One region of the Chromobacterium sp. CV08 genome, then DNA from elsewhere that is predicted to be linked to it. Evidence: predicted binding sites of a transcription regulator. Region 1 holds the regulator's gene; each other region holds the start of a gene.
The links. The regulator FliA, encoded in region 1, starts transcription of late flagellar genes. The targets are predictions, from matches to a motif close to GCTAAAGNTNNNNNNNNNNCNGCCGATAAT.
Positions count from the first base shown of each region.

Region 2: the regulator FliA is predicted to act here: its motif matches at 1,070-1,099, upstream of WNM05_RS15095 (LPP20 family lipoprotein).
Region 3: the regulator FliA is predicted to act here: its motif matches at 918-947, upstream of WNM05_RS04820 (flagellin).

Region 1 is NZ_CP150453.1:4,295,148-4,297,408, reverse strand. Features, by position in the region: gene WNM05_RS19515 (flagellar motor protein) at 1-695, opposite strand, end outside; gene WNM05_RS19510 (RNA polymerase sigma factor FliA) at 753-1,496, opposite strand; gene WNM05_RS19505 (MinD/ParA family ATP-binding protein) at 1,493-2,261, opposite strand, start outside.
Region 2 is NZ_CP150453.1:3,243,699-3,245,959, forward strand. Features, by position in the region: gene WNM05_RS15090 (flagellar assembly protein T N-terminal domain-containing protein) at 1-247, opposite strand, end outside; gene WNM05_RS15095 (LPP20 family lipoprotein) at 290-1,009, opposite strand; gene WNM05_RS15100 (GlxA family transcriptional regulator) at 1,123-2,037, opposite strand; gene WNM05_RS15105 (EamA family transporter) at 2,030-2,261, opposite strand, start outside.
Region 3 is NZ_CP150453.1:1,027,384-1,029,644, reverse strand. Features, by position in the region: gene WNM05_RS04820 (flagellin) at 15-863, opposite strand; gene WNM05_RS04815 (glycosyltransferase) at 1,040-2,261, opposite strand, start outside.

The sequences.
Region 1 (2,261 bases):
TCGCCGCTGGCGATGGCGACGATGCCCTCGACCACCAATTCCTTCATCGCCAGCTCCGACGCCACCAGGTGCTTGAGCTTGTTGGCCATCGGCAGGAAGAACAGGTTGGCCGAGCCTACGCCGTAGATGGTGGCGACGAAGGCCACCGCGATGCCGCCGCCCAGCTTGGACGGGTCGGACAGGTTTTCCATCACGTGGATCAGGCCCAGCACCGCGCCCAGGATGCCCATCGTCGGCGCGTAGCCGCCGGCCGATTCCCAGATCCGCGCCGCCTGCTTGCGGGCATGCTCGAACATGCTGATTTCCACATCCATCACCGCGCGCAGCGTGTCCGGCTCGGTGCCGTCCACCAGCATCTGCAGGCCCTTCTTGGTGAACGGGTCGCGCTGCATCGCGATCATGCCCTCCAATGCCAGCAGGCCGCCCTTGCGCGAGGTCTGGCTCCAGTTGATCACTTCGCGGATCATCTTCTCGTGGTCGAAGTTGGGCGGGCGGAAAATCCAGCGCAGCATGCGCAGGCCGGCCATGAACTGCTTGGGCGTGCTTTGCAGCATCACGGCGCTGGTGGTGCCGCCGATGACGATCATGAAGGCGGTCAGCTGCAGCAGCGAACCGACATTGCCCCCCTCGATGGCCTGGCCGGCGACGATGGCGGTCACGCCGAGCACGATGGCGATTAAACTGATCTTGTCCACAATGTTTCCGTTATCGATCTGGTCTGAGGCCTGCCGTCATCCCGGACGGACGCTTGCTTACAGCCAGTCTTTCAGTTTCGCGCGCAGCCGGGCGATGGCCTGGCTGTGCAGCTGGCAGACGCGGGACTCGGTGACGCCGAGCACCGCGCCGATTTCCTTCAGGTTCAGTTCCTGTTCGTAATACAGCGCCATCACCAGCTGGTCGCGTTCCGGCAGGAATTTGATCGCGCTGACCAGCTGCTGACGGAAATTGTCGTCGGCCAGCGAGGCCAGCGGGTCGGGCGAGTCGTCGTCGGCGACGTTGGCCACCGGGTTGTGGCTGTTCTCGTCGTCGCTGCCGAAGTCCTCGAAATGCAGCAGCGTGGTGCCCTTGCACTCGCCGAGCATATCCTGGTACTGGTCGAGTTCGATGCCCAGTTCTGCGGCGATTTCCGACTCCAGCGGCGCGCGGCCCAGTTGCTGTTCCAGCCTGGAGATCGCTTCCTCGATCTGGCGCGAGTTGCGGCGCGCCTGGCGCGGCAGCCAGTCCTCGCGGCGCAGCTCGTCCAGCATCGCGCCGCGTATGCGCTGGCTGGCGAAGGTTTCGAATTGCACGCCCTGCGCCGGGTCGAACTGGCGCGCGGCCTCGATCAGGCCGATCATGCCGACCTGTATCAGGTCGCCCAACTCCACCGAGGCCGGCAGCCGGGCGATCATGATGCTGGCCAGCTTGCGCACCAGCGGCGTGTGGGCCTCCACGTCTATCTCGACGCTGGGGGCCGCGTTGGCGTAGCCCGATCGGCGGAACGACGGCAAGGTCATAACGGTTTGGCTCCATCTGCCTCGGCCCAGTCGCGCGAGGCGGCAATCAGCAAATCCATGTATCCGGTACTGTCGCGCGCGGTTTCCGGCGCGTCCCAGTGCAGCAGCACCGCGGCGAGCTGCGAGAACGCCGCCGCCGCCTCGCTGTCCGGAAAGGCTTCCATCAGCGGCCGGTGCAGCGTCTGGCTGCGGCGCACCGTGCTGTCCTGCGGCACAAAACCGACCCAGCGCAGCGACACGGCCAGAAACTCCCCCGCCACCGCCGACAGCCGGGTGAACAGCTCTCGCGCCTCGTCCAGGTGGCGCGCGCGGTTGATCAGCACATTGAAGCGCTGCCGGCCGTACAGGCTGGAGAGGCGCTTGATATTAGCGTAGGCGCTGGTCAGCGAGTCGGCTGCCGGTGTTAATACCAAGATCAGATTGTCGGCGACGCTGGCCGGTATCGGATCGCGCGCCGGATCCGGCGCGTCTATCAGCAGCGCCGAGGCGTCGCGCTCCAAGGCGCCGAATTCGCTGCCCAGCCGCAGCCACAGCTGGGTGGAGAATAAGGCACGCTGCTCCGGTTGCGCATAGAGATTGATCAACTGTACGCCCTGTCTCGAGGCGATCAGCATGTCGTCGAGTCCGCCGGCGCCGAGCATCTGGCCCTCCAGCGTCGCCGTCGACGGCACGCCCAGCCGCCGGGTCTGCACCTGGCCCAGGCAGCAGTCCACCAGCAGCGGCCGCAGTCCGGCGTAGGCGAGGCCAAGCGCCAACTCGGTCGCC
Region 2 (2,261 bases), 1.1 Mb from region 1:
CTTGCCGATACTCTTTCAGCACCTTGACCGCGCCCTGCACCGGACCGGACGCGGTCAGCGTGCCGGATTCGCCGGCGCCGCCGTTCTCCAGCACCTGGGCCGACTCGATCCGGGCGCCCTTGCGTATCGCCAGCAGCTTCAAGGCGTCACGGATCGCCATGTCCCGCGCCGCGACCGCGCCGTTGTCCAGCGGCGCCACGCCCTCGGCGTTCAGTATCTCGGCGGCGGCCGGACCGCTGAAAAACAATGCCGCCGCAACCGCGGCGGCAATCGCTGAGAAACGCCCCATTTACTGGTTCACGTAGAAATTGCTGCTGTAACGCGACGACGGCGCGGCCGTCGGCATCATCGCCGGCGCCGTCGACGGCACCACGCGGGTGGCGCCGCAATTGCCTTCCGGACACAGCGCGCCGGCGGTGCCCACGTCCTTGGAGGCCTGCATCACGCTGCCGGTCTTGTCCAGCGTATTGCGGAACTGGCGGTAGAACTCCTGGTCCAGCGTGATCTCCGCCACCGCCTCGCTGGTGCCGTCCGGCTTCATGCTGGTGGAGACGATGGTGACGCCGCGCAGATAGGCGTCCACATAGGTGCGGAAGCTATCGTTGTTGGCGATCATGTTCGATACCGAGCTGTTGCCGACCAGCTTCATGCCCTGCACCTGTTCGGCGATCGCGCGGAAGGCGTCCAGCCGCGCCGCCCGCATCGCCAGCAGCTTGCGCTGCGACGGGGTCAGGCTATTGGTGTACGGCGCGGCACCGGTGCCGGTGACGCGGACGATGATGGGCTGGAACGGACTGACCTCCTTGACCACCACCCTGACCTCCTGGCCTTCGCCGACGCTGCCGTCCTCGCCGGAACCGACATAGCCGACGCCCGACGGCGTCATGCCCGCATCCTTCGCCGACATCGGCGCCATCGCCGGCTTAGGCGGCGCGGCGGTGGTGCAGGCCGACAGGGCGGCCATCAGGACCAGGGAAAAAAGACGGGGCAGGCAGCGGGCTGTTTTCATGGCGATTACCGATAGATATTGATCGAATGGTATGAACCATTCAGCGGGCTCGTCAACCCGAACATCGGCCTGTCGCGATGAAACTTGAGAAAAGCCCGGCATCCGACTGCCCGTCAGTCATGCAGGCAGGCGGCGCGGTCCATCTGGCGCGCCGAGGAAAAGCCGGCCGCCAGCGCCGCCTTTTCCTTGCCCAGACCGCCGGCGCGCCATTGCCGGGCCAGCGCCAGTCGCAGCGCGCGGTGGTAGTCGTGCGCTGAAACGCCTGCGTGGTCGCGGAATAGCCGCGACAGGTGGCGGGCGCTGACGTGCACCTTGCCGGCCAGCTCCTCCAGCGGCCAGTCGCGCACCGGATCGGCGCAGATCAGGTCCTGGGCGCGGTGCAGCGCCGGATGCAGGTGGTTGCGCCAGGCCAGCCACGGCGACAGCTCCGGGTCCTGCGACGAGCGCCGGAAATACACCACCATCTCGCGCGCCACCTCGCGGGCGACGGCGGAATCGGCCAGCACGCCTATCAGGTGCAGCGCCAGGTCGACGCCGGCGGTGATGCCGGCGCTGCTGCTGCACGGCCCGTCGTCGACGAAGACGCGGTTCTCCAGCACCCGCGCCGCCGGCGCCAGCGCGCGCAGGCGGTCCAGCAGGCTGTGGTGGCTGGTGCAGCTCCGGCCGTCGAACAGGCCGGCCTCGGCCAGCAGCAGGCTGCCGGAGCAGATGCCGGCCCAGCGCACGCCGGCCTGGGCGCGGCGCGCCGCCAGCCAGGCGACGATGCGCCTCGCCTCCGGCCGGGCATGGGCCTCGGCCGACGGCGTCGAGCCGGGCACCACCACCAGCGCGCCGTCCGGCAATGCGTCCGGCAACGGCCCTACGCCGCCCAGCGGCAGGCCCAGCGAGGTGTCCACCTCGGCCGCCGCGCCGACGTAATGCAGCCGGAAACCGGCGCCCTGCTCCCCGGCCAGGCGGAACGCGTCGGCCGGGCCGGCCAGATCCAGCAGCAACAGGCCGGGCGGCAAGACGAAATAGATGTCACGCACGGCGCGCCCCGCCGTCCGCGACGGCCGCCAGCAGCCGGCCGCCGAACACCGTGACCACCAGGCCCGCCATCAGCAGGCCGCTGCCGGCCAGCTGCGCCGGCGTCAGGCTCTCGCCGAGCAGCCAGTGGGAAGCCAGCAGGCCGACCACCGGCACCAGCAGCGAAAACGGCGCCACCCTCGCCGCGGCGTGCCGCGCAAGCAGCCGGCTCCACAGGCCGTAGCCC
Region 3 (2,261 bases), 1.6 Mb from region 1:
GCCGACTCCCCGATTTATTGCAGCAGGGTCAGCGCCGACTGCGGCAGCGAGTTGGCCTGCTTCAGGATGGAGCTGCCGGCCTGTTGCAGAATCTGGTTCTTGGTCAGGTTGGCGGTTTCCGACGCGAAGTCGACGTCCATGATGCGGCTGTTGGCGGCGGTCAGGTTGGACGTGTAGTTCTGCAGGTTCGACACCACGGCGTCGAAGCGGTTCTGCACGGCGCCGAAGGTCGAACGCACATTGGAGATCTGCGAGATGTCGGCGTCCAGCGAGGACAGGATGGCCGAGGCGCTGCCCTGGGTGGTGACGTTGATCGTGCCGGTGGCGGTCAGCGCGGAGTTGTACGACTTCAGCGTGGTGCCGGAGGTCAGGTCGGTGGCGGACACCGAAACCTGGTTGTCGGAGGAGCCGGACGAACCGACCTGGAAGGTCAGCGTCGCGCCGCCGGACAGCAGCTTGGTGCCGTTGAACTCGGTGGTCTGGACGATACGCGAGATTTCCTGGGTCAGCTGGTCCACTTCGTTCTGCAGCTGCGAACGGTTGGTGTTGCTGACCGAGCCGTTCGACGCCTGCACGGCGATTTCGCGGATGCGCTGCAGGTTGTTGGCGATCTGGCCCAGCGCGCCTTCGGCCGTCTGGCCGACGGAGATGCCGTCGTTGGCGTTCTTGATCGCCTGGTTGTTGCCGCGGATGGCCGAGGTCAGGGTCTGGGAAATCGCCAGGCCGGCGGCGTCGTCCTTCGCGCTGTTGACGCGCAGGCCGGAAGACAGACGGGCCAGCGACTGGGACAGCGAGTTGCTGGAGCTGTTCAGATTGATCTGCGCCTGCAGCGAGGCCAGGTTGGTATTGACGGTGATTGCCATTTCATTCCCCTTATCGGCCCAGAGGACCATCGAAAGTTCTTGCCTGTTGACAGCAAGATCGGCTCCGGCCGGGGAATGCTTATGAAAATGGCACTATTACCAAAAATACGCGCCGAATCGGCGCGTATCAAATGAAAACGGCCCCCGGAGGGGCCGTGCGCGGGCGTTTGGGCGGCTCAGCCGTGCAAAACGCGGAACCATTCCTCGTAGTGGTCCTCCAGCCAGTAGTCGCGGTCGAACCAGGCCTTCAGCGCGTCGCCCTCCTTCGCCAGCCCGTCCAGATCGTTGACGCGGGCGCGTATCGCCTCTATCCAGGCCTCGGCCCGGTTCGGCACGCGGCAGACCGGCGCGCCGTTGGTCTGGTACGGATAGATGTCGGTGCACACCACCGGCCAACCCAGCACGCCGTACTCCAAGAGCCGCAGATTGCTCTTGGCCTCGTTGAACGGATTGAGCTCCAGCGGCGCCACCGCCAGGTCCAGGTTGAGGCTGGCCACCTTGGCGGCGTACTCGCCGAACGGCACCGCGTGGTGCATCTCCTTCACATACGGGCGGAACTGCGGCAGGCACATGCCCATGAACACCCAGTCCACCTCCTTGTAGGTGGCCAGGATCACCTCGTGTATCAGCTCCAGGTCGCCGCGGTGCTGGCCGGCGCCGACCCAGCCGACGCGCGGCTTGTCGCCTGCCCGCCGCTGCGACTTCAGGTCGCCCCAGATGCTTCTGCGCAGCCGGTTGGGCGCGACCACCACCTCGCCGACCATCTTCTCGATGAAGTCGGCCAGCGGCTGCGTCGACACCACGGCGGCGTCGCACAGCTTCAGCACGCGGCGCAGCCGCTGCTTGGCGTCCGGATAGTGGCGCGACCAGTGGTCGTACAGGCTGCTCTTCTCCGGCACGCCGCCGACCAGGTCGTCCAGGCCGAACACGATGCGCAGGTCGGGCAGGTAGCGGCGGTAGGCACCGATGGTCTCGTAGATGTAATCGCTGATGCCGGTGTGCAGCAGCACGGTGTTGGGCGCCTGGCGCGCCAGCTCGACCACGGTCGCGATGCCGGCCGACGGCTGGTGGATCTCGCCGTCCAGCTTGCCCTTCTCCTGCAGCACCGACAGCGGCTGGCTCAGCCGGTACTCGCCGCTGCCGCCCGGCACCGGAATGCCGAGCACCCGCTTGCGTCCGGGCAGCTTGGCGTCCCAGGCGACCAGGCGGTCCGACTCTATCGCCACGCGCCGCGTGCGCAGCGACAGATGGCGGTTGAAGCCGGGGTCGTTCGCGATCACCGGCAGCCAGCGCTCCAGCATCGCCTCCATCTCCTCCCGCTCGCGCACCGCCGCGCGCAAGGCCGGCCGCGGGTCGGTGGTCACCCGACCTATGCTCTTGGCGTGATGGTGGTAGAGC